4 regions of the Streptomyces sp. JN8 genome follow, and region 1 is predicted to be linked to each of the others. Evidence: riboswitches for the same ligand, from Rfam matches in the RefSeq annotation. Region 1 holds a riboswitch; each other region holds the start of a gene.
The links. A riboswitch is a leader RNA that binds a small molecule or an ion and turns the genes downstream of it on or off. The one in region 1 is predicted to bind cobalamin.
Positions count from the first base shown of each region.

Region 2: linked by a shared signal. The riboswitch ahead of metE (5-methyltetrahydropteroyltriglutamate--homocysteine S-methyltransferase) and the one ahead of ACY0MR_RS12960 (ribonucleoside-diphosphate reductase subunit alpha) in region 1 are both predicted to bind cobalamin.
Region 3: linked by a shared signal. The riboswitch ahead of ACY0MR_RS32350 (energy-coupling factor ABC transporter permease) and the one ahead of ACY0MR_RS12960 (ribonucleoside-diphosphate reductase subunit alpha) in region 1 are both predicted to bind cobalamin.
Region 4: linked by a shared signal. The riboswitch ahead of ACY0MR_RS00870 (ABC transporter substrate-binding protein) and the one ahead of ACY0MR_RS12960 (ribonucleoside-diphosphate reductase subunit alpha) in region 1 are both predicted to bind cobalamin.

Region 1 is NZ_CM147852.1:3,033,775-3,041,178, forward strand. It holds gene ACY0MR_RS12945 (DUF3311 domain-containing protein) at 1-248, shown strand, start outside; gene mctP (monocarboxylate uptake permease MctP) at 245-1,870, shown strand; gene ACY0MR_RS12955 (GNAT family N-acetyltransferase) at 1,992-2,492, shown strand; cobalamin riboswitch at 2,548-2,679, shown strand; gene ACY0MR_RS12960 (ribonucleoside-diphosphate reductase subunit alpha) at 2,812-5,190, shown strand; gene ACY0MR_RS12965 (ribonucleotide-diphosphate reductase subunit beta) at 5,190-6,206, shown strand; gene def (peptide deformylase) at 6,275-6,907, opposite strand; gene ACY0MR_RS12975 (tetratricopeptide repeat protein) at 6,975-7,404, opposite strand, start outside.
Region 2 is NZ_CM147852.1:720,156-727,559, reverse strand. It holds gene ACY0MR_RS03225 (acyl-CoA dehydrogenase family protein) at 1-434, shown strand, start outside; gene ACY0MR_RS03220 (enoyl-CoA hydratase/isomerase family protein) at 431-1,498, shown strand; gene mmsB (3-hydroxyisobutyrate dehydrogenase) at 1,495-2,415, shown strand; gene ACY0MR_RS03210 (enoyl-CoA hydratase) at 2,412-3,197, shown strand; gene metE (5-methyltetrahydropteroyltriglutamate--homocysteine S-methyltransferase) at 3,460-5,784, opposite strand; cobalamin riboswitch at 5,953-6,179, opposite strand; gene ACY0MR_RS03200 (M64 family metallopeptidase) at 6,334-7,404, opposite strand, start outside.
Region 3 is NZ_CM147852.1:7,319,396-7,326,799, forward strand. It holds gene ACY0MR_RS32335 (energy-coupling factor ABC transporter ATP-binding protein) at 1-620, opposite strand, end outside; gene cbiQ (cobalt ECF transporter T component CbiQ) at 617-1,366, opposite strand; gene ACY0MR_RS32345 (energy-coupling factor ABC transporter substrate-binding protein) at 1,373-1,864, opposite strand; gene ACY0MR_RS32350 (energy-coupling factor ABC transporter permease) at 1,861-2,559, opposite strand; cobalamin riboswitch at 2,589-2,795, opposite strand; gene ACY0MR_RS32355 (PTS-dependent dihydroxyacetone kinase phosphotransferase subunit DhaM) at 2,904-3,359, opposite strand; gene dhaL (dihydroxyacetone kinase subunit DhaL) at 3,446-4,084, opposite strand; gene dhaK (dihydroxyacetone kinase subunit DhaK) at 4,111-5,103, opposite strand; gene ACY0MR_RS32370 (hypothetical protein) at 5,680-7,404, shown strand, end outside.
Region 4 is NZ_CM147852.1:174,480-181,883, reverse strand. It holds gene ACY0MR_RS00890 (SDR family NAD(P)-dependent oxidoreductase) at 1-721, opposite strand, end outside; gene ACY0MR_RS00885 (tetratricopeptide repeat protein) at 889-1,356, shown strand; gene ACY0MR_RS00880 (ABC transporter ATP-binding protein) at 1,408-2,217, opposite strand; gene ACY0MR_RS00875 (FecCD family ABC transporter permease) at 2,214-3,248, opposite strand; gene ACY0MR_RS00870 (ABC transporter substrate-binding protein) at 3,323-4,363, opposite strand; cobalamin riboswitch at 4,430-4,633, opposite strand; gene ACY0MR_RS00865 (UBP-type zinc finger domain-containing protein) at 5,405-5,698, opposite strand; gene ACY0MR_RS00860 (methyltransferase domain-containing protein) at 6,118-6,810, shown strand; gene ACY0MR_RS00855 (NEW3 domain-containing protein) at 6,939-7,404, opposite strand, start outside.

The sequences.
Region 1 (7,404 bases):
AAGCGACACAACGGAAACAACCCACCATCACGCCCCTGAGGGTGGTGATCGCGCTCTGTCTGTTCGCGCCGTTCGTGGCGATGCTCTGGGTGGGCTCGTACGCGAAGGTCGAACCGCTCTTCGCGGGCATCCCGTTCTTCTACTGGTACCAGATGCTCTGGGTGCTGGTGTCCACCGCGCTCACCATGGTGGCGTACAAGCTCTGGCAGCTGGACCAGCGCGGCCGCAAGGGCGGTGACGCGCGATGAAGGACGGCGTGAACGGCGTCGCACTCGCCGTCTTCATCTTCTTCTTCCTGGCCGTCACGGTCATGGGCTTCCTGGCCGCGCGCTGGCGCAAGGCCGAGAACGAGCACAGCCTCGACGAGTGGGGCCTGGGCGGCCGGTCGTTCGGCACCTGGGTGACCTGGTTCCTGCTCGGCGGCGACCTCTACACCGCGTACACCTTCGTCGCCGTCCCGGCGGCCATCTACGCGGCGGGCGCGGCCGGCTTCTTCGCCGTGCCGTACACGATCCTGGTCTACCCGCTGATCTTCACCTTCCTGCCGCGGCTCTGGTCCGTCTCGCACAAGCACGGGTACGTCACCACCTCGGACTTCGTGCGCGGCCGCTTCGGCTCCAAGGGCCTGTCCCTCGCGGTGGCGGTGACCGGCATCCTCGCCACCATGCCGTACATCGCGCTCCAGCTCGTCGGCATCCAGGCCGTCCTGGACGTGATGGGCGTCGGCGGCGGCGAGAACACCCACTGGTTCATCAAGGACCTGCCGCTGCTCATCGCCTTCGGCGTCCTCGCGGCCTACACCTACTCCTCGGGTCTGCGCGCCCCGGCGCTCATCGCCTTCGTCAAGGACACCCTGATCTACATCGTCATCGCGGTGGCGATCATCTACATCCCGATCAAGCTGGGCGGCTTCGACGAGATCTTCGCCAAGGCGGGCGAGGCCTACGCGCAGGTCAACCCGGCGACCGACAAGCCGCGGGGCTCGCTCGTCCCGGGCGAGGCCGGCCAGTGGACCTACGCGACCCTGGCGCTCGGCTCGGCGCTCGCGCTCTTCATGTACCCGCACTCCATCACGGCGACCCTGTCGTCCCGGAGCCGCGAGGTCATCCGCCGCAACACCACGATCCTGCCGCTGTACTCGCTGATGCTGGGTCTGCTCGCGCTGCTCGGCTTCATGGCGATCGCCGCCGGCATCCAGGTGAAGAACGGCCAGCTCGCCATCCCGCAGCTGTTCGAGACGATGTTCCCCGACTGGTTCGCGGGCGTCGCGTTCGCCGCCATCGGCATCGGCGCGCTCGTCCCGGCGGCGATCATGTCGATCGCCGCGGCCAACCTCTTCACGAGGAACATCTACAAGGACTTCATCAAGCCGGACGCGACCCCGGCCCAGGAGACCAAGGTCTCCAAGCTGGTCTCGCTCCTCGTGAAGGTCGGCGCCCTCGCCTTCGTCCTCACCATGGACAAGACGGTCGCGATCAACTTCCAGCTGCTCGGCGGCATCTGGATCCTGCAGACCTTCCCGGCCCTCGTCGGCGGCCTGTTCACCCGCTGGTTCCACCGCTGGGCGCTGCTCGGCGGCTGGGCCGTCGGCATGGTCTACGGCACGGTCGCCGCGTACGGGGTCGCCAGCCCGACCCAGAAGCACTTCGGCGGCTCCTCCGCCGAGATCCCGGGCATCGGCGAGATCGGCTACATCGGTCTCACCGCCTTCCTCCTCAACGTCCTCGTCACGGTCGTCCTGACCTTCGTCCTCAAGGCCGTGAAGGCCCCCGAGGGCGTCGACGAGACCTCCCCGGAGGACTACACGGCCGACGCGGGCGACCGCGGGGTCGACACGAAGCTCCCGAAGGTGGGAGCCGAGACCCACTGACCGCCCGGCCGGACCCCGGCCGTCGCGGCACCCACGGGCCGCCCCGCCTCCCCGGAGGCGGGGCGGCCCGTCCCGTGGACCGCCCTGACGCCGGTCGGCCCGCCGGAGGCACACTGCCCTCATGGACTTCACGATCAGGGCGGTACGGCCCGAGGACTACGAGGCGCTGGGTGAGCTCACCGCGGGGACCTATCTGAGCGACGGGCTGCTGAAGTACGGGGCGGAGGACTCGTATCTGCACGTGCTCCGGGACACGGCCCGGCGGGCCCGGGAGAGCGAGGTGCTGCTCGCCGAGGACGCCGACGACCGGCTGCTCGGCGGGGTGACCTTCGCCACCGGCAACACCCCGTGGGCGGACATCGCCGTGGACGGCGAGGCCGAGTTCCGGATGCTCGTGGTCTCCCGGGAGGCCCGCGGCCGGGGCGTCGGGGAGGCCCTCGTACGGGCCTGCATCGAGCGGGCGCAGGCCCTCCCGGGGTGCCGCCGCATCGTGTTGTCCACGGACGCCACGATGGTCTCCGCGCACCGGATCTACGAGCGCCTGGGCTTCGTCCGCACGCCCCACCGGGACTGGGAACCGATCCCCGATCACTCTCTGCGCACCTACGCCCTGGAGTTCTGACTCCCCGGCGCGACACAACATGTGGGGGGTTCCGCAAGCGGAGCCCCCCACATGTATGCTCGTGCTCGCTGTCGACGCAGGGGAATCCGGCGCGAATCCGGAACTGTCCCGCAACGGTGTGCTTCGTACGGATACGACGTGTTCGGACGAGGTGAGTCCGAGGACCTGCCGGCAGCGCACCCGGTCCGATCGTTCCGGGTGCCGATGACTTCCGGGCCTCGCGGAGTGGGCCGGTGGACACAGCGCGTCCGGCGTCCGGACCCCCGCGTGCCCTCCTCCCCCCGCCGCGGCCCCGAGCCGAGCGAGGGAGAGCCCCCACGTGACCATCGCGCCTGCCGATCCGGCTTCCGCCGAGGCTTCCGCGGTCGAGAGCGACGGCCCCGGGACCGTGCTGCTGCGGACCCTGACCGACCTCACCGCCGACCTCCCCGACACCGACCCCGGCAGGGTCGCCGCCGCCGCGCTCCGCGGCCGCAGCGCCGCCGCGGACGAGGCGGAACTGCGCGAGCTGGCCACCGAGGCGGCCGCGGGTCTGATCGCCGAGGACCCGGCGTACTCCCGGCTCGCCGCCCGGCTCCTGACCATCACCATCGCCGACGAGGCCGCGAGCCAGGGCTCGTTCTCCTTCTCGGCCTCCGTCGCCGTCGGCCACCGCGAGGGCCTGATCGCCGACCGCACCGCGGAGTTCGTGGCGCAGCACGCGGACCGGCTCGACTCGACGATCGACGCGGCCGGCGACGACCGCTTCGGCTACTTCGGCCTGCGCACCCTCTACTCGCGCTACCTGCTGCGCCACCCGATCACCCGCAAGGTGATCGAGACCCCCCAGCACTTCATGCTCCGCGTGGCCTGCGGCCTCGCCGAGGACGACAGCGTCCGCGCGCTCGACGAGGTCGCCGCCCTCTACGGCCTGATGAGCCGGCTCGACTACCTGCCGTCCTCCCCCACGCTCTTCAACTCCGGCACCCGCCACCCGCAGATGTCCTCCTGCTACCTCCTGGACTCCCCCCAGGACGAGCTGGACTCCATCTACGACCGCTACCACCAGGTCGCGCGCCTCTCGAAGCACGCCGGCGGCATCGGCCTCTCCTACTCCCGCATCCGGGCCCGCGGTTCGCTGATCCGCGGCACCAACGGGCACTCCAACGGCATCGTCCCGTTCCTGAAGACCCTCGACGCCTCCGTCGCCGCGGTGAACCAGGGCGGCCGCCGCAAGGGCGCCGCCGCCGTCTACCTGGAGACCTGGCACGCGGACATCGAGGAGTTCCTGGAGCTCCGCGACAACACCGGCGAGGACCAGCGCCGCACGCACAACCTCAACCTCGCGCACTGGATCCCGGACGAGTTCATGCGCCGGGTCAACGCCGACGGCGAGTGGTCGCTGTTCTCCCCGGCGGACGTGCCCGAGCTGGTCGACCTGTGGGGCGAGGAGTTCGACGCCGCCTACCGCAAGGCCGAGGCCGCCGGCCTGGCCCGCAAGACGATGCCGGCCCGCGACCTGTACGGCCGGATGATGCGGACCCTGGCCCAGACCGGCAACGGCTGGATGACCTTCAAGGACGCCTCGAACCGGACCGCCAACCAGACGGCCGAGCCGGGCACCGTCGTCCACTCCTCGAACCTCTGCACCGAGATCATCGAGGTCACGAACGACGGCGAGACGGCCGTCTGCAACCTCGGCTCGGTCAACCTCGGGTCCTTCGTGACCGGCGGGGACATCGACTGGGAGCGCCTCGACGCCACCGTCCGCACGGCCGTCACCTTCCTCGACCGGGTCGTCGACATCAACTTCTACCCGACCGAGCAGGCGGGCCGCTCCAACGCCCGCTGGCGTCCGGTCGGCCTGGGCGCCATGGGCCTCCAGGACGTCTTCTTCCAGCTGAAGCTGCCGTTCGACTCGGCCGAGGCACGCGCACTGTCCACCCGGATCGCCGAGCGCATCATGCTCGCCGCCTACGAGGCCTCCGCCGACCTCGCCGAGCGCAACGGCCCCGTCCCCGCCTGGGAGCAGACCCGCACCGCCCGCGGCGTGCTGCACCCCGACCACTACGACGTGGAGCTCAACTGGCCCGAGCGCTGGGCCGCGCTGCGCGAGCGGATCGCCGTCACCGGCATGCGCAACAGCCTGCTCCTCGCCATCGCGCCGACCGCGACGATCGCCTCGATCGCCGGCGTCTACGAGTGCATCGAGCCCCAGGTCTCCAACCTCTTCAAGCGCGAGACGCTGTCCGGCGAGTTCCTCCAGGTCAACTCGTACCTCGTCGACGAGCTGAAGAAGCTCGGCGTGTGGGACGCGCAGACCCGTGAGGCGCTGCGCGACTCCAACGGCTCGGTGGCCGGCTTCACCTGGGTCCCGGCCGAGGTGCGCGAGCTGTACCGCACGGCCTGGGAGATCCCGCAGCGCGGTCTCATCGACATGGCCGCCGCCCGGACCCCGTTCCTGGACCAGTCGCAGTCGCTGAACCTGTTCCTGGAGACGCCGACCATCGGCAAGCTGTCGTCGATGTACGCGTACGCCTGGAAGCAGGGTCTGAAGACGACGTACTACCTGCGCTCCCGTCCGGCGACCCGGATCGCCCGCGCCGCCCAGGCCGCGACGCCGGCCGCCGCCACCATCCCCGTCCAGCAGGCGACTCCCGACGCGGACGCCCTCGCCTGCTCCCTTGAGAACCCCGAGTCCTGCGAGGCCTGCCAGTAATGAGCACCAACGAGAAGAAGAACCTCCTCGACCCGGGCTTCGAGCTGACCCTCCGTCCGATGCGCTACCCGGACTTCTACGAGCGCTACCGGGACGCGATCAAGAACACCTGGACCGTGGAGGAGGTCGACCTCCACTCGGACGTCGCCGACCTCGCCAAGCTCACGCCGGCCGAGCAGCACATGATCGGCCGCCTGGTCGCGTTCTTCGCGACCGGCGACTCGATCGTCTCGAACAACCTGGTGCTGACGCTCTACAAGCACATCAACTCCCCGGAGGCGCGCCTGTACCTGTCGCGCCAGCTGTTCGAGGAGGCCGTGCACGTCCAGTTCTACCTGACGCTGCTCGACACCTACCTGCCCGACCCGGACGACCGCGCCGCAGCGTTCGACGCGGTCGAGGAGATCCCCTCCATCCGCGAGAAGGCCCAGTTCTGCTTCAAGTGGATGGACTCGGTCGAGAAGATCGAGCGCCTGGAGACGGCCGCCGACCGCCGCCGCTTCCTGCTCAACCTGATCTGCTTCGCCGCGTGCATCGAGGGCCTGTTCTTCTACGGCGCCTTCGCCTACGTGTACTGGTTCCGGTCCCGCGGTCTGCTCCACGGCCTCGCGACCGGCACCAACTGGGTGTTCCGTGACGAGACGATGCACATGAACTTCGCCTTCGAGGTCGTGGACACCGTCCGCAAGGAGGAGCCCGAGCTCTTCGACGACGCGCTCCAGCAGCAGGTCACGGACATGCTGAAGGAGGCCGTCGAGGCGGAGCTCCAGTTCGGCCGCGACCTGTGCGGCGACGGCCTGCCCGGCATGAACACCGAGTCGATGCGCGAGTACCTCCAGTGCGTCGCCGACCAGCGCCTCCAGCGCCTCGGCTTCGCCCCGGTGTACGGCTCCGAGAACCCGTTCTCGTTCATGGAGCTCCAGGGCGTCCAGGAGCTCACCAACTTCTTCGAGCGCCGTCCGTCCGCCTACCAGGTGGCGGTCGAGGGCTCGGTGGACCTGGACGAGGACTTCTAGGACCCGGCGCGACGAGAGGGGCCCCGCACTCGGTCGAGTGCGGGGCCCCTCTCGTACGGCGCGGGCGATCAGGCGTTCGGCACCGTCTCGTAGCGGGGGGTGCCCTCCTCCATCTGGCGCAGGGCGTCCTTGCGGTCCCGCTTGGAGAGGCGGTCGATGTACAGGTAGCCGTACAGGTGGTCCGTCTCGTGCTGGAGGCAGCGGGCGAAGTAGCCCGTGCCGCGCACCTTGATCGGGTTGCCCTGCGCGTCCTGGCCGTGGACCTCCGCGTAGTCGGGGCGGGCCAGCTCGGCGTAGGCGGTCGGCACGGAGAGGCAGCCCTCGTTGGACTCGTCGAGGACGCGCGCCTCGGCCGGGAGCTCCTGGAGGACCGGGTTGACCACGACGCCGGTGTGCCGGGCGCCCTCGTCGTCCGGGCAGTCGTACACGAAGACCTTGAGGTCCACACCGATCTGGTTCGCGGCCAGGCCCACGCCCTCGGCGGCCTTCTGGCTGGCGAACATGTCGTCGATCAGCGCCGCGAGCGAGTCGTCGAACTCGGTGACGTCCTTGCACTCCTTGTGGAGCACCGGGTTGCCGACCACCGTGATCGGACGGGCCGTTCCGCGCTCGCGGTGGGCGAGCTCGCGCGCCTCGCAGTCCTCCGTGTCCACGACGAAGCCGTCGTTGATCGTCTGCTCGTCCGTCTCCTGCTGCGCCATGTCCGGCCGCGCCTTCCTGAAAACCCGATTCCGTCGGAGGACAGCCTACGGGCCCCCCGGCGTCCGCTCAGCAGACCTCTTCGAGATCCCGCCACTCGCGGCTGTCGGGGCTGTCCGCCACCCAGCCGTCGAGGAGCCCGCGGACCAGGCCCGCGGGAGCCGCGATGCCGCACTCCCGCTCGGGGACCCACAGCTCGCCGGGCGAGCGGTGTCCGAGCGGCCCGGGATGGCCCGGCTCGCTGTGGTCGTGGGGGTCGGAGTGCTCGCCCTCGCCCTCGGCACTCGGCATGGTCGACTCGGAGCAGGCCCGGCAGAGCAGCCGCACGGAGGACGACCAGTCCTCGGCGGCGAACCCCGCTTCCGCGGCCAGCTGCTCCAGGGCGTCCCGGTCGGCCTCGGTGGCCGCCTCCAGGAGGACCACCCAGGTGGGGACCGGAGAGGGGGCCCACAGCTCGATCTCGTCGAAGACCGGGTAGGCGGGCCCGGCCGTGGTGGTG
Region 2 (7,404 bases), 2.3 Mb from region 1:
ACGGCGGCCGCCTCGGCATCGCCGCCTGCTCCCTCGGCGGCGCCCAGAGCGCCCTCGACCGCAGCCTCGCCCACCTCGCCGACCGCGAGGCCTTCGGCGCACGACTGCTCGACGCCCAGGCCCTGCAGTTCCGCCTGGCCGACATGGCCACCGAACTCACCGCCGCCCGCGCCCTGGTACGGCAGGCGGCCGACGCCCTCGACCGCGGCGATCCGCAAGCGGTGCAGCTCTGCGCCATGGCCAAGCGGTTCGCCACCGACACCGGCTTCTCCGTCGCCGACCGCGCCCTCCAACTGCACGGCGGCTACGGCTACCTGAGCGAGTACGGCATCGAGAAGATCGTCCGGGACCTGCGGGTCCACCGGATCCTGGAAGGGACCAACGAGATCATGAACGTCATCGTCGCCCGCGGCCTGACGGAGAGTCTCCGATGACCGAGGACGTGCTCGTCCGCACCGAGGGCCGCACGGGCCGCCTCGTCCTCAACCGGCCCCGGGCGCTGAACGCCCTCACCCACCCCATGGTGCTGCGCATCGAGGAGGCGCTCACCGCCTGGCGGGACGATCCCGCCGTCGACGCGGTGGTGATCTCCGGCGCGGGGGAGCGGGGACTGTGCGCGGGCGGCGACATCCGGGCCATCCACGAGGACGCACGGGCGGGCGGCACGGCCTCCGCGGACTTCTGGCGGGACGAGTACCGGCTCAACGCCCTCATCGCCCGCTACCCGAAGCCGTACGTCGCCCTCATGGACGGCATCGTGATGGGCGGCGGCGTCGGCGTCTCCGCCCACGGCACCGTGCGGATCGTCACCGAACGCTCCCGCGTCGCCATGCCGGAGACCGGCATCGGCTTCGTCCCCGACGTCGGCGGCACCTACCTCCTGGGCCTGGCGCCCGGTGAGCTCGGCACCCACCTCGCCCTGACGGGGGCGCCCGTCGGCGCCGCCGACGCCCTGCTGTGCGGCCTCGCCGACCACTTCGTCCCCTCCGAACGACTCGACCGGCTGGTGGACGACCTCGCGCGGACCTCCGTGCGCGAAGCGCTCGCCGAGCACGTCGCCCAGGCACCCCCCGGTGCACTGGCCGCCCACCGGCGGTGGATCGACCACTGCTACGCCGCCGGAACCGTCGAGGAGATCGTCGACCGGCTCGTCGCCAGCGGTGTACCGGCCGCCGAGGAGGCCGCCACCACCCTGTCCGCCAAGTCCCCGACCGCGCTCAAGGTGACCCTGACCTCCCTGCGCCGCGCCCGAGGGCTCGGACCGCTGGAGCGCGTCCTGGAGCAGGAGTACCGCGTCTCGTGCGCGGCGCTGACCTCGCCCGACCTGGTCGAGGGCATCCGGGCCCAGGTCGTCGACAAGGACCGCACCCCCCGCTGGTCCCCCGCCCGGCCGTCGGACGTCACCGACGAGGACGTGGCCCGCTACTTCGCCCCGCTGGGAGCCGACCGCGAGCTGCGGCTCACCTCCCCCGACTCGCTCCAGGAGGTGCCCTGGTGACCACCGTCATCGGCTTCGTCGGCCTCGGCCACATGGGCGGCCCCATGGCCGCCCACCTCGCCGCCGCCGGCCACCGCGTCCTCGGCTTCGACCTCGCCCCGGAGGCTCTGGCGACCGCCGCCGCGGCCGGAGTGCGGACCGTCGACTCGGCACGGGCGGCCGCCGCCGCAGCGGACGTCGTGATCACCATGCTGCCGGCGGGCCGCCATGTCCTCGGCTGCTACCAGGAGGAGGGCCTGCTCGCCGCCGCCCGCCCCGGCACCCTGTTCATCGACTGCTCCACCATCGACGTCGCCGACGCCCGCGCCGCCCACGAGGCCGCCGCGGCCGCCGGCCACCGCGCCCTGGACGCCCCCGTGTCGGGCGGTGTCGTCGGAGCCGAGGCCGCCACCCTCACCTTCATGGCCGGAGGAGGAGAGGCCGAGTTCACCGAGGCCGAACCGCTGCTCGCGACCATGGGGAGGCGCGCCGTGCACTGCGGCGGCGCGGGCGCCGGTCAGGCCGCCAAGATCTGCAACAACATGATCCTCGGCATCTCGATGATCGCGGTGAGCGAGGCCTTCGTCCTGGGCGAGAGCCTCGGCCTCTCCCACCAGGCCCTCTACGACGTCGCCTCCACCGCGTCCGGCCAGTGCTGGGCCCTCACCGCCAACTGCCCCGTCCCCGGCCCCGTACCGGCGAGCCCCGCCAACCGCGACTACCGTCCCGGGTTCGCCGCCCCGCTCATGGCCAAGGACCTGGGCCTCGCCGCGAACGCCCTGCGCGCCGGCGGCATCGACGCGGGGCTCGGCCTGCGGGCCGCCGAGATGTACGCCGCGTTCGCGGAGGGCGCGGGAGCCGCCCAGGACTTCTCCGGGATCGTCCACGCCCTGCGGGACACCGCAGCCGAAGCACCGAAGGGAACCACCACCGCATGACCGCGACCGACTACGAGACGATCACCGTCGAGCGGACGGGTGCCCGCACCGCACTGCTCACCCTCGACCGGCCCGAGGCGCTCAACGCCCTGAACCTCCGGGTCATGGAGGAGGTCGTGGCAGCCACCCGGGCCCTCGACCGCGACCCGGCCATCGGCTGCGTCGTGATCACCGGCTCCCCGAAGGCCTTCGCCGCCGGCGCGGACATCAAGGAGATGCGGCCCCAGGGGTACATGGACATGTACCTCACCGACTGGTTCACCGCCTGGGACCGGCTGGGCGAACTGCGCACCCCCACCGTCGCGGCCGTCTCCGGCTACGCCCTGGGCGGCGGCTGCGAGCTGGCCATGCTCTGCGACATCCTGCTGGCCTCCGACACCGCCGTCTTCGGCCAGCCCGAGATCAAGCTCGGCGTCATCCCCGGCATCGGCGGGTCCCAGCGCCTCACCCGGGCCGTCGGCAAGGCCAAGGCCATGGAACTCTGCCTGACGGGACGGACGATGGACGCCGCCGAAGCCGAACGGGCGGGCCTGGTCTCCCGGATCGTCCCGGCCGACGACCTCCTCTCCGAGGCCCTCGCGGTCGCCGAGACCGTGGCGGGCATGTCGAAGCCGGTCGCCATGATGGCCAAGGAGGCCGTCAACCGCGCCTTCGAGACCACGCTCGCCGAGGGCGTCCGCTTCGAACGGCGTCTGTTCCACGCGGTGTTCGCGACGGCCGACCAGAAGGAGGGCATGGCGGCCTTCGTCGACAAGCGGGCCCCGGACTTCACCCACCGCTGACCCGCCCGGGCTGCTGCCCCTCGCCGGGAGGGGAAGCGGCCGTCGGGTCCGCGGCCGTCGGGTCCGCGGCCGTCGGGTCCGCGGACGTCGTGTACACGGACGTCGGTCAGGACGCGGACACGAGAGCGTGCGCGAGCCTGACCGCGTCCGCCGTGGCGCGCACCTCGCGGACCCAGACGGCCCAGGCGCCCCGGTCTAGTGAGGATCCGGTCGTGGGCGCCCGGGCCGGACGTCGGGACGCCCGGCCCGGGTCCGCGGGGCGTCAGCCCTCGTCGGTACTCAGCTCGCTCCTGACCTGCCGCGCCGCGGTGACGAGGTTCTCCAGGGAGGCGCGGGTCTCGGTCCAGCCGCGGGTCTTGAGTCCGCAGTCGGGGTTGACCCAGAGCCGCTCGGCGGGGATGGCCTCCAGACCCTTGCGCAGCAGCGCCGCGGCCTCCTGCGTGCTGGGGACGCGGGGGGAGTGGATGTCCCAGACACCGGGACCGGCCTCGCGCGGGTAGCCGTGCTCGGCGAGTTCACCGGCGACCTGCATGTGGGAGCGGGCGGCCTCCAGGCTGATGACGTCGGCGTCGAGGTCGTCGATGGCCTGGACGACGTCGCCGAACTCGGCGTAGCACATGTGGGTGTGGATCTGGGTGCCGGGCCGGACCCCGCTGGTGGAGAGCCGGAACGACTCGGTCGCCCAGTCGAGGTAGGCGGCGTGGTCCGCGGCGCGCAGCGGGAGGGTCTCCCGGAGCGCGGGCTCGTCGACCTGGATGACCGAGGTGCCCGCCGCCTCCAGGTCGTCCACCTCGTCGCGCAGGGCGAGCGCCACCTGCCGGGCCGTGTCGCCGAGCGGCTGGTCGTCGCGGACGAAGGACCAGGCGAGCATGGTGACCGGGCCGGTCAGCATGCCCTTGACCGGCTTGGCGGTCTGCGCCTGCGCGTACGTGGTCCAGCGCACCGTCATCGGCTCGGGGCGGGAGATGTCCCCGGCCAGGACCGGGGGCCGGACGTAGCGGGTGCCGTACGACTGGACCCAGCCGTGCCGCGTGGCGACGTACCCGGTGAGCTGCTCGGCGAAGTACTGCACCATGTCGTTGCGTTCGGGTTCGCCGTGGACGAGGACGTCGACGCCGGTCTTCTCCTGGAAGGAGAGGACCTCGCGGATCTCGTCCTTGATCCGCTCCTCGTAGCCGGCGGTGTCGACGCGGCCGGCGCGCAGGTCGGCGCGGGCCGCGCGGAGTTCGTCGGTCTGCGGGAACGAGCCGATGGTGGTGGTGGGCAGCAGCGGCAGACCGAGGTGCGCGCGCTGGGCGGCGGCCCGCTCGGCGTACGGCTGGGAGCGGCGGCCGTCCGCGTCGGTGATCGCGGCGGTGCGGGCGCGTACGGCCGGGTCGCGGGTGAGGGCGGAGTCGGCGCGGGAGGCCAGGTCGGCGCGGTTGGCGGCCAGTTCGGCGGTGATCGCGTCGGTGCCCTTCGCCAGGCCCTCGGCGAGCGTGACGACCTCGGTGGTCTTCTGCCGGGCGAAGGCGAGCCAGCGCCGGACCTGCGGGTCGATGTCGCGCTCGACGTCCGCGTCCAGCGGGACGTGCAGGAGCGAGCAGGACGCGGCAACGTCGACCCGGTCGGCGAGACCGAGCAGGGTCGCGAGGGTGGCCAGGGACTTCTGGTAGTCGTTGATCCAGATGTTGCGGCCGTTCACGACGCCCGCGACCAGCCGCTTTCCGGGCAGTCCGCCGACGCCCGCGAGGTCGTCGAGGTTGCCGGCGGCGCGCTCGGTGAAGTCGAGGGCGATCCCGTCCACCGGTGCCGCCGCGAGCACCTTGAGGGCGTCGCCGAGGCGGTCGAAGTAGGAGGCGACGAGCAGCCTGGGCCGGTCGGTGAGCGCGCCGAGATCGCGGTAGGCGCGGGCGGCGGCGTTCAGTTCGGCCGGGGTGCGGTCCTGGACGAGGGCGGGCTCGTCCAGCTGGACCCACTCGGCGCCCGCCGCGCGCAGGTCGGCGAGGACCTCCGCGTAGACGGGCAGCAGCCGGTCGAGGAGGGTGAGCGGGTCGAAGTCCTCGGCCACCCCGGGTGCGGGCTTGGCGAGCAGCAGGTAGGTGACGGGTCCGACGAGGACCGGGCGGGCGGTCAGGCCGAGGGCGACGGCCTCCTTCAGCTCGGCGACCTGCTTCGCCGAGTCGGCGCTGAAGACGGTGCCGGGGCCGAGCTCGGGGACCAGGTAGTGGTAGTTGGTGTCGAACCACTTGGTCATCTCCAGCGGCGCGACGTCCTGCGTGCCGCGGGCCATGGCGAAGTAGCCGTCGAGCGCGTCCGCCTCGACGGCGGCGCGGTGGCGCGCGGGGACGGCGCCGACCATGACACTGGTGTCCAGGACGTGGTCGTAGTACGAGAAGTCACCGGTCGGCACCTCGTCGATGCCGGCCTCGGCCAGCTGCCGCCAGTTCGAACGGCGCAGGTCGGCGGCGGTGGTCCGGAGGGCGTCGGCGGTGACCCGGCCCTTCCAGTAGCCCTCGACGGCCTTCTTCAGTTCGCGGTTCCCACCCTGGCGGGGGTAGCCGTACACGGTGGCCCGTGCGGCCGCGGCTGCGGGCTTCGCTGTCACGGAACTCTCCTTCGCGAGATGTGTCCAGAGACATCCCGGGCGACGGGACGCGGGCGCGAAGGGAACGACAGGACGCGCGGACCACGTCACGGGAGAAGACCGTGCGTGCCGCTCGCTGTGTACGCCGACCCGCCCACGAGGTCACCGGAATGTCCGCGCGCGGAATCGTCCGCGTGCGGGCAACGGGCAGGTCTTCGGACTCGCGGGCACGCTCTCCGGCCTGACCGGAGGACACCTACTGGCCGTCGCTTCCCAGGACCGTTGTCCGGTCCCAGTGCGTATGACGGCGGTCGTTCCCGCTCACCGCTGCGGGGCAGTCCCGGATTCCCACCGGGTTCCCTCTTACGACGCATCCCGCCTGGCGGACGGGGCGAACCAGCTGCCCGGCCAGACTAGGGTGCCGGATCACCCGGGGGCGAGCCCGCGTCCACCATACGGACGCTGAAATGAGACGGGTGGCCGAGTCGCGCCGGTGCGGAGACGGCGGCGAGGGCCCCCCGTCGACGGCGGGACACCGTCGGCGGGCGGACGGGCGCGGCCGGTCCTCCGTCAGAACCGGATCGTCCAGCTGACCGTGGACCTCATCGTCCGGGCGATGCCGCGGTCCCGGACCGAGGGGCTGCGGTCCTCGGCGGTGAGGGACAGGGTGTGCTTCCGGAGGTCGAGCAGCCTCAGGGACAGGTCGGACACCCGGACCCGGGTGCGCCCCGCGAGGGGCTTCACCTCGCGCCCGTCCAGGTACCAGCGGACCGTGAGCTGACGCCCGTCCGCCCCCGCCAGCCGGGGCACCAGGGCCGTGACGGTGTCGCCCCTGCGCAGCGTGCGGTCGGTGGCCGTGACGGGGGAGGCGATGCGCGCCTCGCGGTAGAAGCCGGCGATCATCGCCTCCACTCCGGGCAGGTTGAAGGGCTTGCCGAGGGACCGCATCAGGGAGTCCTCGGTGGGGCGCCGCAGCCCGGTGGCGTAGTAGCCGCCGCCTTCGTACGCGCCGACGACGCCGCCGTCGGGGGACGGCTCGCCGAGCCAGCGGTGCCACTTGGTTCCCCGGTCGGCCAGCTCGCCGGCGGTGAGGGTGGTGATGTTGGAGTCGGCGGGCTCGGGGCCCTCGTACCGCTCGTAGCCGGGATAGTCGGCGTAGAAGTACTCGTCGGCGAGCTTGCCCAGGGAGTGGCCGGTCTCGTGGATCGCGACCTGACCGGACTTCTCGTTGCCGGCCGAGGCCGTCGAGATCCCCTCGTAGCCGAGGGTCTCGCTGCGCTCGTTGTAGCCGGCGCCGCCGTACTTGGTGCTGTGGGAGAGGACGAGGACCAGGTCTGCCTCCGGCGCCTTCGCGACGTACCCGTCGACCTTGTCCTGGTCGACGCAGAGCAGCCGCTCGATCCCGTCGCACCAGAAGTACGAGCCGAGGGCCGTGTCGCGGACGGTGTCGGGCGAGGGGTCGCCGGACACCCCGGACTGGTTCGAGACGGCGTCCACGGTCCACACGTTGAAGAGGCCGCGGTAGGTGGTGTACGGCTCGACGGCCGTCAGCTCCTCCCACTTCCTCCGGGCGTCGGCGTGGAAGCGGGGCAGCTCGGAGACGGTGTACCCGTCGCCGACGACGACGATGTCGAGCCGGTC
Region 3 (7,404 bases), 4.3 Mb from region 1:
AGCGCCAGGTCCACGTCGTGCGTGGCCATCAGCACCGTCGTGCCGCCCTCCCGCAGCCGCCCGAGCGCGTCGAGCAGCCGCTCCTGCCCGTGCGGGTCGAGGCCCGCCGTCGGCTCGTCCATGATCAGGACGCGCGGCCGCATCGCGACCGCGCCCGCGATCGCCGCCCGCTTGCGCTGCCCGTACGACAGCAGATGCGTCGGCCGGTCCGCGAGCGCCGTGATGTCCAGCGCCGCCAGGGCCTCACGGACCCGCCGCCGCACCTCGTCCTCCGGCAGCCCCAGGTTCGTCGGACCGAACGACACGTCCTGTTCCACGGACGCGGCGAACAGCTGGTCGTCGGGGTCCTGCACCACCAGCTGGACGGTGGTCCGCAGCCGGGTCAGCCCCTTCCGGTCGTACGCCACCTCCGCCCCGTCCAGACGCAGGGTCCCGCTCGCACACCGTAGGCCGCCGCTGAGCAGGCGCAGCAGGGTCGTCTTGCCGCTGCCGTTGCGGCCGAGCAGGGCCACCGCGCGCCCCTCCGCCACGGCGAAGTCCACACCGGTCAGCACCGGAGGCCCGTCCTCGTAGGCGAAGCCGGCCTTCACCAGTTCCACGACAGGGGTCGGAGACGTCATGGAAGGAGCCTTTCCAGTACGAGGGTGGCGGCGACGAGACCGGCGAGCAGGCCGCCCGTCGCGGCGAGGAACGGGCGGGAGACCGCGCGGGTGGGCACCAGGACCCGCAGGGTCCCGTCGTATCCGCGTCCGGCGAGGCCCGACTGCAGGCGCTGGGCGCGGTCGAAGGCCCGCACGAACGCGGTGGCACCGAGGCCCGCGAGCGAACGCCAGGTCGCGGCCCGCGTGGTGTGCCCGAGCCGGGCCGCCTGGGCCTCCCGGATCCTGGTCATCGCGTCGAGCAGCAGGAAGACGATCCGGTACATCACCAGCGCCACGTCCACCACCGGCGCCGGCACCCCCGCGCGTACCAGCCGGGGGAGGACGTCGGACACCGGTGTCGTGAAGGCGAAGAGGAGCACGCCGAGCGACGCCGAGGCCGTCCGCAGCAGCAACTCGCCCGCGTGCACCGGACCGTCGGGAGCGAGGGCGACGAACCCGCGGGAGCCGCCCACCTCGAAGAGCAGCGGAACCGCGCCGGTGACGCAGAACCCGAGCGGGATGCGGAACGCCCGCCACAGCGCCCGGCCCGGCACACCGGCCGGACCGAGCAGCACCGCGAGCGTGGCCGCCGCCACGAGCAGCGCGCCCGGCCACGGCGGCAGGCCGACCGCGCACAGGGTGAGACCGAAGCCGAGGAACGCCTTCTCGGCGGGATGGCGGCGGCGCCAGCGACTGCTGTGCGCCGCCGCGTCGATCGGCAGCATCCGCGGTTACGCGCCCGGTCCGCGGCCGGATCCTCCACCGGCGGCCGGCCCTCCGCCGGTACCGCTCTCGGCCGCCGTCGTGGCGGCCCGGGAGGCTCCGGCGGCTCCGGGTGCGCCGGCCCCGGGCAGGTCGGCCGCACCGGCCCCGGCCCCGTCGGCCCCGTCGGCCACGTCGGTTCCGGACCCCTCCGCGACGACTCGCGCCGCCCCCTGCCGACGGCCGCGGCGCAGGCCGAAGTAGTACGCCAGGACGCCGGCGCCGAGGGCGGCCTGCAGGGCGAACAGCGCGGACTCGATCTCCCCGGACGGGGGTTCGTACAGCGGGCTGAACCACGGTTCGTAGTCCGGCCGCAGCTCCGTGATCGCGGTCTCGGCCTCCGCGTCCGCCCCGACGAAGGGCTCCTCCTTGTGGTCGCCGAGCCCCAGGGCGAGCGGCAGCACCGCGAGCGCGGCGACGACGAGCAGCAGCAGGGTGTTGATCTTCGCGTTCCGGCTCATCGCGCGGCCGCCTCCTCGCGTCGCTCCGACGTGCGCCCGGCGAGGACGCCGAGCCGGACCAGGTCGCCCTTGCTGGACTGGGTGAGCAGGCGCATCACCAGCACGGTGAGCAGGCCCTCGCTCACGGCGAGCGGGATCTGCGTCACGGCGAAGATCCCGCCGAACTTGGCGAGCGCGCCGGGGATGCCGCTGCCCGGGTCCGGGAAGGCGAGCGCCAGCTGGACGCTGGTCACACAGTAGGTCGACAGGTCGGCGACGAACGCGCCGAAGAACACGGCGACCATCAGCGGCGCGCCGAACCGGCGCAGCAGCACGTAGGCGCCGTAGCCCGCCCACGGCCCGACGATCGCCATCGAGAAGACGTTCGCGCCGAGCGTGGTCAGGCCGCCGTGGGCGAGCAGCAGGGCCTGGAACAGCAGGGTGATGGTCCCCAGGACCGCCATGATCGGCGGCCTGAACAGGATCGCTCCCAGACCCGTACCGGTCGGATGGGAGCAGCTGCCGGTCACCGAGGGCAACTTGAGTGCCGACAGGACGAACGTGAAGGCGCCGGCGGCGCCGAGCAGCAGCGTGGACTCCGGGTTGGACCGCACCTCGCGGGTCAGCGCGCGGACCCCGTGGACGACGAACGGCGCGGACGCGACGCCCCAGGCGGCCGCGTGCACAGGGGGTAGGTACCCCTCGGCTATATGCATGGTTGGGAGACCCTCTCCAGCACCTCGTGGATGGACAACGCACCCTGGCCGGTCTCCTGGCTGACGGTCATTCCGTCCGACTCCGCCTTCCCACACCACGACGGTCTCCCGACGTGGTCCAGTGGCTTCCCCGAGGGCGTTCCCCGCGGGGGTGGAGCCGGACCTCCCGATCACAGTGGCGAGGGCCGCACCGGTACTGCACCGGTTTCCCGTACACCAAGGCCCTGCGACATTAGTGCGTTGACCTGCTGGATCACAACACGGCCGGTACCGGGCGCGGCCCCGCGCTCACTCCCCGCAGTCGGCCCGGGCGGCACCGGACGACCGCGGGGGCGCTCCCTCCGTCAGTCCTTGCGGTACGCGTACGCCTCCGCAGCGGCGGCCGCCACGGCGTCCAGGTCCCCGCCGGCGCCGGCGGTGACGTAGGCGGCGACCGCCCCCTCGACGAACGGCGCGTCCACGAGCCGGGCGCCCTCGGGCAGTTCGTCGCCCTCGGCGAGGAGGGCCTTCACGGTCAGCACCGCACTCCCCAGATCGACGAGGAGCGCCACCCCCGCGCCGCGGTCGGCGGCCTTCGCCGCCTCGGAGATCAGCTCGGAACTCGTCCCGAGACCGCCGTCGGGGGTCCCGCCGGCCGGCACGATCGGGGCGAGGTCGCCGCCCCCGGCGAGCCCGCGGGCCAGCTCGGCGACGGAGGCCGCGACGGCCGCGCTGTGCGACACGAGCACGATGCCGACCGGGCGGCCGCGGCCCGTGCCGCCGGTCCCGCTCACGTCACGCACACCGTCGGTACGACTCACGCCACCCACACCGTCCGTCCCGCTCCCGCCGCTCGTCCCTCCGGTGCTGTTCCCGCCGCTCATGCCTCCGGTTCCGCTCCCGCCGCTCATGCCGTCCCCTCGGCGGCAGGCCGCTCCTCGCCGCGGGCGACCTCGTCGAGGGCGGCGAAGAGCAGCGCCGAGGACGTGGCCCCCGGATCCTGATGCCCCACCGACCGCTCGCCCAGATAGCTGGCCCTGCCCTTGCGCGCCCGCAGGGGTACGGTCGCCAGGGCGCCCTCCGCGGCGGCCGCGCGCGCGGCGCCGAACGAATCGCGCAGCCCGTCCACCGCCGGCGTGAGCGCGTCGAGCATCGTCTTGTCGCCGACCTGCGCCCCGCCGAGCTGGGACACGGCGGTCACTCCCGTACCGAGCGCCTCCGCCAGCTGCTCCCGGGTGACGCGCGGGTCGTCCCCGAGGGTCTTGCCGGTACGGCGGAGGAGCGTGCCGTACAGCGGTCCCGAGGCGCCGCCCACGGTGGAGATCAGCTGCCGGCCGGCGGCGGTGAGGGCCGCGCCCGGCGTCGCGGGCGGGTCCTCGCCCAGGGCGGTGGTCACGGCGGCGAAACCGCGCCGCAGGTTGGCGCCGTGGTCGGCGTCGCCGATGGCCGAGTCGAGCTCGGTGAGCCGGTCCGCCTCCCGGTCCACGGACTCGGCCACGGCGGCCAGCCAGCGCACGAGGAAGGCGGCGTCGAAGGTCTGCGTCATGTCGGGCTCCTGTCCCCTCGTCCGTCTCACCGGCCCCAGCGCAGCGCGGGCGTCGCCACGGGGGCGTCCCAGAGGCGCAGGAGCTCCTCGTCCACCTCGCACAGGGTGACCGAGCAGCCGGCCATGTCGAGCGAGGTCACGTAGTTGCCGACGAGGGTCCGGGCGACCGGCACCCCGCGTTCGCCCAGGACGCGCTGGACCTCGGCGTTGAACCCGTACAGCTCCAGGAGCGGGGTCGCGCCCATGCCGTTGACGAGGGCGATGACGGGGCCCGAGGGGCGGAGGTCCTCGACGACGGCGTCGACGGCGAAGTCGGCGATCTCCCGGGAGGTCATCATCGGGCGCCGCTCGCGACCGGGTTCGCCGTGGATCCCGACGCCCAACTCCAGCTCGCCCTCGGGGAGGTCGAAGGTGGGGCTGCCCTTGGCGGGGGTCGTGCAGGCGCCGAGGGCGACCCCGAAGGAGCGGGAGCGCTCGTTGACCCGGCGTGCGATCGCCTCCACGCGCTCCAGGGGAGCGCCCTCCTCGGCGGCGGCTCCCGCGATCTTCTCGACGAAGAGGGTGGCGCCGGTCCCGCGCCGCCCGGCCGTGTACAGACTGTCCGTGACGGCGACGTCGTCGTCGACCAGGACCTTGGCGACCTGGATGCCCTCGTCCTCGGCGAGCTCGGCCGCCATCTCGAAGTTGAGCACGTCACCGGTGTAGTTCTTGACCACGAACAGCACACCGGCTCCGCTGTCGACGGCGGCGGCGGCCCGCACCATCTGGTCGGGCACGGGGGAGGTGAACACCTCGCCGGGACAGGCGGCGGCCAGCATGCCGGGCCCCACGAACCCCCCGTGCAACGGCTCGTGCCCGGAGCCCCCGCCGGACACCAGCGCGACCTTCCCGTCCAGGGGCGCGTCCCGCCGCACCACGACCCGCCGCTCCACGTCGACGGTGAGCTCGGGATGAGCGGCGGCCATCCCCCGCAGCGCGTCGGCGACGACGGTCTCGGGGACGTTGATGAGCATCCTCACGGGTACCTCCTGGTGGGACTGGCAGGTATGTGACTGAGCAGGCTTCCCGCAGGCCAGGGTAGTTGGAGTGGCTCGGTGAACGTCGGGTTCTCCGCCGACAGGCCTCGTGCGGTGGACCGGGCTCACCTGCGAACGGCCGGATGGCCGGCGTCCGTTTGGGGAGGCATGCTCGAAGCGCAGGTCACGGACGAGCCGGCAGGCGATGCAGTCGTCGCCGTGGACTCCCCGGCGAGGACTGCCCGAACTGCTTCTCGGTCCAGGAGCACGTCCGCTGGTAGAGCGGCACCCGGAACTGCTGCGCCCTCCCCTGTACGAGATCGGCGCGCATCGTTTCCCTCGCCGGCATCGCGGTCCCCCCTCGGCCACTGCTTCGTCGGTGGGGTCGACCCTGTGGCCCCCGCCGGGGAGGTGCGGTGCTCGGCCCCCGCCCGGCACGGCGGGTGTTCCCCGGCAGGGTGGAAACCGGCCACGCTATATCCCGCGTTGATCGTTTGCCTATCCCCGTGCCCTTTCATCGAGTCCGGGGGCGTGCAGCCCCGCGACACCGCCAGTGATCCAGGGGACAGGAGCCGACGCATGCGTCCGCGATGGAGTGACGACGACAGGCCTCACGAGGAGGCCGCGCCACGGGGCGCCGCGGACGGCGACGCCCACGGCGAACCGCCGGCCAGGGGGGCGGGGTCCGGACCGGTGCCGGACGGGCGGCTGCTGCTCGCCGCCGAGGACCAGGTGCTCCGGGCGCTCGCCGGGGCCGCGACGCGGGCCGGGTGCCGCGACGTCCGGGCCCGCCGGACGGACGGGGGCGACGCGGAGACGCCCGGCACCACCGAGTGGACGGCGGGGGAGACGCTCGGCGCCGCCGACGCCGTGCTCCACGTCGCGCGGTCGACGGCCGAGTTGGCCGCCACGGCCGACCGGTGCGCCGACGCCGGTGCGTGGCTGGGGCAGGTGCTGGTCCTCGGCGACGAACTGTGGACCGGCCCCCTCGGTCCCGCGGACCGCACCGCGGCGGCCTCGGCCTGGCGGCGCCTGCGCGGTCTTCCGCCGCGGGTCCGGCCGGCCGCGCCGGCGGGGGCCGCGCCGGTCGACCCCGGCGCCGTGCTCGCCCCGGGGCGAGCCGAGTGGATCGCCGACCTGCTCCTGAGCGCCTGGCTGGGCCGCGGCGGCACGGGGGCGGCGGGCACCGGAGCCGCGGCAGGCCATGGATGGCCCGGGGCGGGCGGCGCTGCGGCTCCGGGAGCGGGAGGAACCGGGGCCTCGGACGCGGGGGTCGTCGGGGGGCCGGGGGACGACGGAGGCCCCTACCTCGTACGGACCGACCTGTCGACGTCGTCCGGTGGCCGGCACCCCGTGGTGCCGTTCCCCCGGCCCGGTCGATCGGTCACCCGCGCGGGCACCGAGACGGGGGCGCGGGCCGCGTTCCTCGGGCGGATCGGCGGTCCGGCCGTGGATCCCGCCCGGCTGCTGGAGCGGATCGAGGCGGTCGCGGACGCCAGGACCGGGCTCCTCGGGCCGGTCCCGGAGGCCACGCCGGGGCCGACCGGCCTGTGGGGGTGCGCGGTAGCGGTGCCCGACCCGTTCGGCCCGCCGTCCTCCGACCCGCCGGGCGTCACGGTGTGGGGTCACGGACGGGACGCGCACGGCGCCCGCCTCGCGGCGGTGCTCGACGCGCTCGCCGCGTACGGGGCCCTGGCCGCCGCCCCGGACGCCCGGGGCGGTCGTGAGGTCTGGGGCCTCGACCTCGTCACGGACCGGCTGCGCCGGGTCCGCGCCGCCGAGGCGTCGCCGGCCCCGGCGCCGGGCACGCCGTACCGGCTGCCGACGGGCGTGGCGGCCGGACTCACCTGGGCGGCCGCGGTGGAGGCCGCGCTGACCACGCACTGCGAGGCGCTGGTGGTCCACCGGCTCGCCCAGCCGGGCGTACGCGTCCCCCGGCTCGCGCTTCCCGACCACGCAGGCCCCGCCGCCCTCCGCGCGCTGCGCGCGGAGGGTGAGCCGGTGGTCCACGACCTGACCGCGCTGGTCTCCGTGCCGGCCTGCGCGGTCCGGCTCGGGGACGACACCGCCGTCGCCGTCGCCGCGACGTGGGACGAGGCCCTCGCTGCCGCAGCCGAACGAGCCCTGCTCGCCCGGGAGAAGGGCGTTCCGCCCACCGGCTCGGGCCCCGCCGTCCCGACCGTCCCCTCCGTCACGCCGGACAGGGAGACGGCCGGCGGGCCGCTCCCGGCGGAGGACGGCGCGTCAGGGCGGGCGGGGCTCGTCGAGGTGCTCCGGGCCCGGGGACGCACGCCCGTCGCGGTG
Region 4 (7,404 bases), 2.9 Mb from region 1:
AGGCGGCGGGCGACAGGAGCCAGCAGATCGCCTCCGCGACCTCCTCGGGCCTGCCGGGCCGGCCGGCGGGCAGGGCCCGGGTGACCTCCTCGTACGCCGCTTCCACTCCGTCCGCGCCCGGGTCTCCCAGGTGTGCTTCGTGGGCGAACCGCGTCATGCGACGGTCGGCCATCTCGGTGCGGATCCAGCTGGGGCACACGGTGTTGGCGCGCAGCCCGGCGCCCGCGTAGTCGACGGTGAGGGAGCGGCACAGCTGGAGCAGCGCCGCCTTGGACGTGGCGTAGGCCGCGCTCCCCGCCCCGCTGAGCAGGGCGGAGACCGACGCCACGGCGACGACCGCGCCACGGGCTTCGAGAAGGTGGGGGAGTGCGGCGCGCAGCAGCAGGAACGGGCCGGTGAGGTTGGTCCGCATGACCTCGTCCCAGTCGTCCAGGGTCACCTCGCCCACCCCGCCGCCCCGTCCGATGCCGGCGTTGAGGACCAGACCGTCGAGCCGCCCGTACGAGTCGACGACGGTCTCGACGAGCGAGGCGACCGCGGCGGGGTCGCCGATGTCCGAAGGGACGGCCAGCGCTCCGGTCTCCTCGGCGACCAGCCGCAGCGGCTCGGGCCGCCGCCCCGACACGACCACCGCGTGACCCGCCCGGGTCAGGGCCCGCGCGGTCGCGGCCCCGATCCCCGTGCCGCCCCCGGTCACCACGTACACCCGCTCGTCCGCCATGAACGTCGCCTCTCCACGCCTCGTCAGCCCTTGCCCCGTGAAGATCATCTCAGGGAAGGGCCGCCGGACCCGGAACGAGGCGGCGACCGCGCACGGCCCGCACCGGCGCGTCCGTCGTGCGCTGCCCGGACCTGGTTCGGCACGGACGCCGGGACGAGGCGATCGAGGTGATCCGGACGCTCGCCGAGCGGCCCGGCGGTGCGGAGGACTGGATCGTCCGCACGCTCTGCACCCTGTACGCCGACGACGGCCGTCCTCAGGACGGTCTCGCCCACCTCGACGCCCTCAAGGCCCGCCGGGAAGGCCGGGAGGACTGGGAATTCTTCTGGATGAGACTCCCCCTCATGGCCCGGTGCGGCCGTCTGGACGAGGCGATCGAACAGGCCCGGGCGCACCCGGAGGGCGACACCTGGTACGCGGCCCGCGGACTGGCGCACGTGCTCACCGAAGCCGGTCGGGACGAGGAGGCCGCCGCGCTCCTGGACCGGCATCCGTCGGGCGGCGGCCCGTCGCGCGCCGAGCTGCTCATCGACCAGGGCCGCGTCGAGGAAGCGGTACGCATCCTCCAGGAGCCGCCGGTCAAGCCTCCCACGCCCGCCCGGGACGACCCCTTCTCCACCGAACCGCCGTTCTGACAGCCCCGAGGAACCCACCGGCCGGGGCCTCGTCGGGCCGGCGTCGCCCGTTCACGAACCCGAGGACGCCGTGCCGAGGAAGCGGACGTGGGGGCGGTCGCCGGGGCCCGGGAAGGACACCACCGCCCGGACCCCGTAGACCTCCTGAACGAGTCGCTCCGTGAGGACGTCCGCGACCGGCCCGGCCGCCACCACCCGCCCCTCGTGCAGCACCACCACGTGATCGCAGTACATCGCCGCCAGGTTGAGGTCGTGCAGCGCCATGACGCAGGTGAGGCGCAGACTCGACACCAGGGCCAGGAGGTCCAGTTGATGCTGGATGTCGAGGTGGTTCGTCGGTTCGTCGAGGAGGAGATCGCGCGGATCCTGGGCGAGCGCACGGGCGATCTGCACCCGCTGGCGCTCGCCGCCGGAGAGGGTGCGCCAGGTGCGGTACGCCCGGTCGGCGAGCCCCGTGCGGGCGAGCGCGGTCCGTACCGCCTCCTCGTCGGCGGCCGTCGCCGGCGACCAGGCGCGGCGGTGCGGAATGCGGCCGAGGCGTACGACGTCGGTCACGGTGAGGTCGACCTGCGTGTCGGCGTGCTGCTCGACGACCGCGAGTCGCCGTGCGAGCACCCGGCGCGGAACCGTGCTCAGCGGATCGCCGTCCAGGGTCACGAGCCCGCTGTCCGGGGCGAGCACTCCGGCCAGCACCCTCAGGAGGGTCGACTTCCCCGAACCGTTCGGTCCCAGAAGGCCGGTGAGCGTGCCGGGGCGCGGCGCGACGGTCACGCCGTCCAGGACGAGAGCGCCGCCGGCGGTACGGGAGACGCGTGCGGCGTGCAGCCCGGAGGTGCCGACGTGCGTGACCGAGTCGGTCATCGGGTGCTCCTGGTGCGGTACAGGACGAGGACGAACGCGGGGACGCCGACCAGGGAGGTCACCACGCCCACCGGCACCTCCTGCGGGTCGAGCACCGTACGCGCGAGGGTGTCGGCCCACACCAGGAAGACCGACCCGGCCAGTGCGGTCAGGGGCAGCAGCCGGGCGTGGCCGGGGCCCACGAGGGCACGGATCGCGTGCGGCAGGACCAGGCCGACGAAGCCGATCGCGCCGGCGGACGAGACCAGGACCGCCGTCAGCAGGGCGGTGACCGAGAGCAGGACGAGACGGGTCCGCGCGACCCCGACGCCGAGCGTCGCCGCCGCGTCCTCGCCGAACGCGAAGGCGTCCAGCGTGCGGGCGTGTCCGCCGCAGACGACGAGTCCGACGGCGAGGACGGCGGCGCACACCCCGACGTCCGTCCAGTCCGCTCCCGCGAGGGAGCCGAGCAGCCAGAACAGGACCCCTCGGGTGGTCTCGGCGTCGGCGGCGGTCATCACGACGAACGAGGTGAGGGCCGAGAAGAGCTGCATCGCCGCCACCCCGGCCAGCACGACGCGGTCGGTCGACCCGCCCAGCGTGTGGCTGAGGACGAGCACCAGGGCGAAGGAGCAGAGCGCGCCGAGGAACGCGCCCCCGGTCACGGGGAGCAGGCCCCCGCCGGCGCCGAGGACGATGACGGCCACCGCACCGGTCGAGGCCCCGGAGGAGACGCCCAGGACGAACGGGTCGGCGAGCGGGTTGCGCAGCAGCGACTGGAGCACCGCGCCGCAGACCGCGAGGCCGGCGCCGCAGACGGCCGCGAGGAGGGTACGCGGCAGCCTCAGCTCCCAGACGATGCCGTCGCGGATCGCGCTCAGGCCGGACGGGCTCCCACCGAGGTGGGCGGCCACGACGGACCAGGAGTCCGAGACGCGGATGTCGGCCGGACCGATCGTGAGGGCGACGGCGACCGAGGCGCACAGCAGGACGACCCCGCCGACCGCGGCCACCGTCGCGAGGGCGCGGGACGTGCGGACGGAGGCGCGCACGGACCGACCCACCGCGGCGGGCCGGTCGGCGTGATCACGGTCCGGCGGGTCCGCCGTCTCCAGCCCCGGCCGGGTCACTTCGCGAGACCGTACGTCTTGAGCGCGGCGGAGACCTTCTCGATGCCCTCGACCGTGCGGATGGTGGGGTTCATGGCCTGACCGCTGAGGATCACGTACCGCTTGTTCCGCACCGCCGTCATGTTGCGGGTGACCGCGTGGGACTCCAGGAACTCGATCTTCTTCGCGGCGCTCTCCGCCGACTGCGCCCTGCGGGTCAGATCGGCGATCACCAGCACGTCGGGATCGCGGTCGGCGACGGTCTCCCAGTTGATCTGCGGCCACTCCTCCTTCGTGTCGTCGAAGACGTTCCTCACGCCGAGCGCCCCGCTGACGATGCCGGGAGCGCCGCAGCAGCCGGCCATGTACGGTCCCTGGGAGTCGGAGAACCAGTAGAGGACGGACGCGTCGCCGAAGTCCGCGCCGGCCGTGGCCTTCCCGACCCGGGCGCGGAGCTCGCCGATGAGCTTCTCCCCGCGCTCCGGCACGCCGAAGACGCGGGCGAGGTCCCGGATCTCGCCGTACACGGTGTCCATGGTCAGTGGCCTCGTCCGCACACCGTCGCCACCGCCGCCGTTGTCCTTGCCGACGCAGTCGCCGGGGGAGAGGTAGGTGGGCACGCCGAGCTTCGTGAACCGCTCCCGCGGGGCCACGCCGCCCTTGCCGAGGGTGTACAGGAAGGACGCGCTGACGAAGTCCGGTTCGACGTCGAGGACCTTCTCGAAGGAGGGGTAGCGGTCGGCGAGCCGGGGCACGGTCGCGTTCGCCTTCTCCAGCCCGCCGAGGACCGGATCGGTCCAGGTGGCGGTGCCCACCATGCGGTCGGCGAGACCGAGGGAGAGCAGGATCTCGGCCGATCCCTGGTCCAGGGCGACGGCCCGGCGGGGGACGTGGTCGAGCTCGACCCGCTGTCCGCAGTTGTCCAGACGGACCGGATGGCCGGGCCCCGCCTGCTTCGCCTCGGGCTTGGCCGCCCCGGTGGTGTCGCCGCAGCCGGAGACGAGGGCGGCAGCGGCCACGAGCAGCACGGCGGCACGGGAACGGTGGGCGAGGGGCACAGGAGGAGTCCTCTGCGTCAGGGCTCATGCGCGGAGCCTGTCGTACGGTGCTTCCCGGACGACGGCACGCCGTCCGGGGCGCCAGCAGGTCTTCGGACTCGGGGTCGTCCGGACGGAACGCCTTCCCGGGCCCGTCGGGACCCAGTGGCCGCTGCTCCGCCCGTCACCCTCACCGCTGCGCGTCAGCTCCGGATTCCCACCGGATTCCCTGACCCGCGCACATACCGTGTCGATACGTACAGGGGTACGACTGGCCCGGGCAAACTACCACAGGGCGATCTTGGACCCGGCAAGCCGCCCGCCGGAGGGAAGGCCGGCTGAGGGCCGTCCGGCCGCCGCTCTCGCCCGCGGACGGCCGGCCTTTCGATCTCGAACCGGCAGTCGCCGAACGGAGGGCGTACCTGCGCACGCCCGTGCCGCCGCCCGGGTGCACCTGTCCTCGCGGGCGCATGAGCGGGATCTCTCCGGGCAGCCGAGTGGGGGAGGAGAACAGCATCCCTCCCTACCCGGTAAGGCGGTGTGATCATGGGAAGCGACGTACGGACCGGCCGTCCGAATCTGCCGGACCCGTCGGATCCGGAACTGGCGCCCCCCACGCGTCCCGTCCCTCCCGGCCCGGCGGGGCCACCGCCGGACCCCGGTCGCGAGCCCTGGCACGCGGGGACGACGGAACTGGGCACTCCGCCGCCCGATCCGGTGCCCCCGAACCCCACCCCGGCCCCCGGCCCAGGTCCCGGCCCGCAGCCGGGTCCGGTCCCCGGCCCGGTGCCCACGCCCGGCGGGCCCGACCCGGTACCCCCGGCTCCTCCGCAGCCCGGTCCGGACCCGCAGCCCGGCGATCCGCGCCCGGAGCCCGGCCCGAACCCGGGGCCCCTGCCCGGGCCCGTACCGGCACCGGGGCCGGCTTTCTGACGGCTCGCGCCGCCTCGGCGACCGGCATCGCGCCGGGGCGGCCCCCCCCGGCTCGCCCGGGCGTACGCGGCGGGGTACGGCCGTCCGAGGACGCCACGCCCGCCCGCCCGGCTCCCGTCCGCAGGCGGCTCACCGGACGAGGTAGACCTCGTCCTCGTAGCACCAGGCCCAGTCCTCGTCCGCGGACAGAGTCAGCGCGACCGGGTGCCCGGTCCTGTCGTGATGCCGGTACGCGTGCCGCCCCGGCGAGCTGTCACAGCAACCGACGTGTCCGCACGTCGCGCACCAGAGCAGCCGCCGCCAACTCCCACCCGAGGAAAGGCACTCGGCGCAGGCATCGGCCGGCTGATCCGGCGCGACGGGGAGGGTCGCGGCATGGCCGCAGGCGCGCCCGCCCTCCGGGCGGCCCCCGTCGTACGCCACGGCCCAGGAAGGCCGGGGTGTGTCGCGATGCCGGTCGGGTCGTGCGTCATCGTCGGATCGGTCCATCGCCCGATTCTCCCGCACCCGAGGGAGGAAGCCCTGCCGAGCCGCCCCGGCCCCGCGGTCCCCACCCGTGAGCCGTCGCGGGGCCGCGTCTCGCCGGTCGGCGTGCACACGATGCGTTGTATGTACACATTCGTCTAAACTGGGCGATGAGTGCCTGCAGGGCACACAGGTGACGTGTGCCGGTGGCGGGGACAGTGCGAGGTCCGGGCACGAAGAGCGCCGGACCTCGGAAGCCGACGCGACAGCGGCGACGGCTCGGCAGCCGACAGGGGTAACCCGTGGACGGACTGAACGAATCCCAGGCTTCCACCCGCCTGATTCGTCTCCACCAACAGGTCGCTGCGCTCCGGCTGATGCCGCGCGCGTGCCGCCGGCTCAACGACACCATCGATCTGATCCGCCTGCGCCTCGACGTCCTGCCCGAGGGCCTGTACCAGCCGGTTCCGGGCCTGCCGGTGCGGAAGGCCCGGCGCGCGGCCGGCAGCAGGTCCCGCTGGACGGCGATGGAGCCGGTCGTCGCACGCCTGGGAGTGAGGACGGCCAAGGACATCGGCTCGAACGCCGGCTACTTCCCGATCAAACTCGCCGGGCTCGGCATTCTCGTGGTCGCGCTGGAAGCGGATCCGAGGTTCGTGCGGACCACGACGACGGCCGTACGGCGCAACCGCCTGGACAACGTCGCGGTGATGGCCTTGGAGTTGCGCACCGACACCCTCGGCCTCCTGCCGACCACCGACTGCACCCTCCTGCTGTCCCTCTGGCACCACCTGGTCAAGGAGCTCGGCCTCGAAACCGCCACGCAGCTGCTTCGAGGCCTCTGGGACCGCACCGACAAGGTGCTGTTCTTCGACACCGGCGAAGCCGAGATGCCCGACTCCTTCGGCCTTCCCCCTATGACGCCCACACCCGACGCCTGGCTCACGGAGTACCTGCGGGAGAGCTGCGCGGGAGCGCGCGTCGAGCACCTGGGCCGCCATCGCGCCTTCGACGCGGACGGCCTGCCCGCGGAGCGCGCGCTCTTCGCCGTCGTACGGGAGCCGCGGTAGCGCGTACCCGCCCGGAGACCGCGGACGTCCGGGCCGGCGGGGCCGGAGGGCCGCCCGCCGGACGCCGACCGCCCCCGGACCGAAAGGCCCGGGGGCGGCTGCCGCGGAGCGTGGTCACGCGAGGGGCGTCAAGGGGCGATGGCCATGTCGAAGACATGGATGCCGCTGTTGTCCGGCAGGACGACGAAGTCGACCTGCTTGGCCGCGTCGAGGGGGATGGAGTGGGCGAACACGCGGTAGGCGATGCCGGCGTTCCCGTACCCGCTCGGGCGGTTCCGGCCGTCGGACGACGCGACCAGCGTCGCGCCGTGCGCATCGGCGGGGGAGAAGGACCAGTTGGGGAAGCCGAACGAACCCTTGGCGGAGGTCCCGTCCCGGTAGTACACGGTGGCCGTTCCCGTCGCACCGCTTCCGACGCCCGACCCGAGGAAGACGAGCCGGCTGCCCTGCCCGTTCAGCGTGACCGCCTGTCCGGCACTCGCCACGTTGTCCTTCGTACCGCTCGGCACGTCCGGCCAGGTCAGCTTCGCGCCCAGCGCGCTCACGGACGCGCCGCGGGTCAGGCCGACGGCCGCGAGCTTCTGAGCGGAGAAG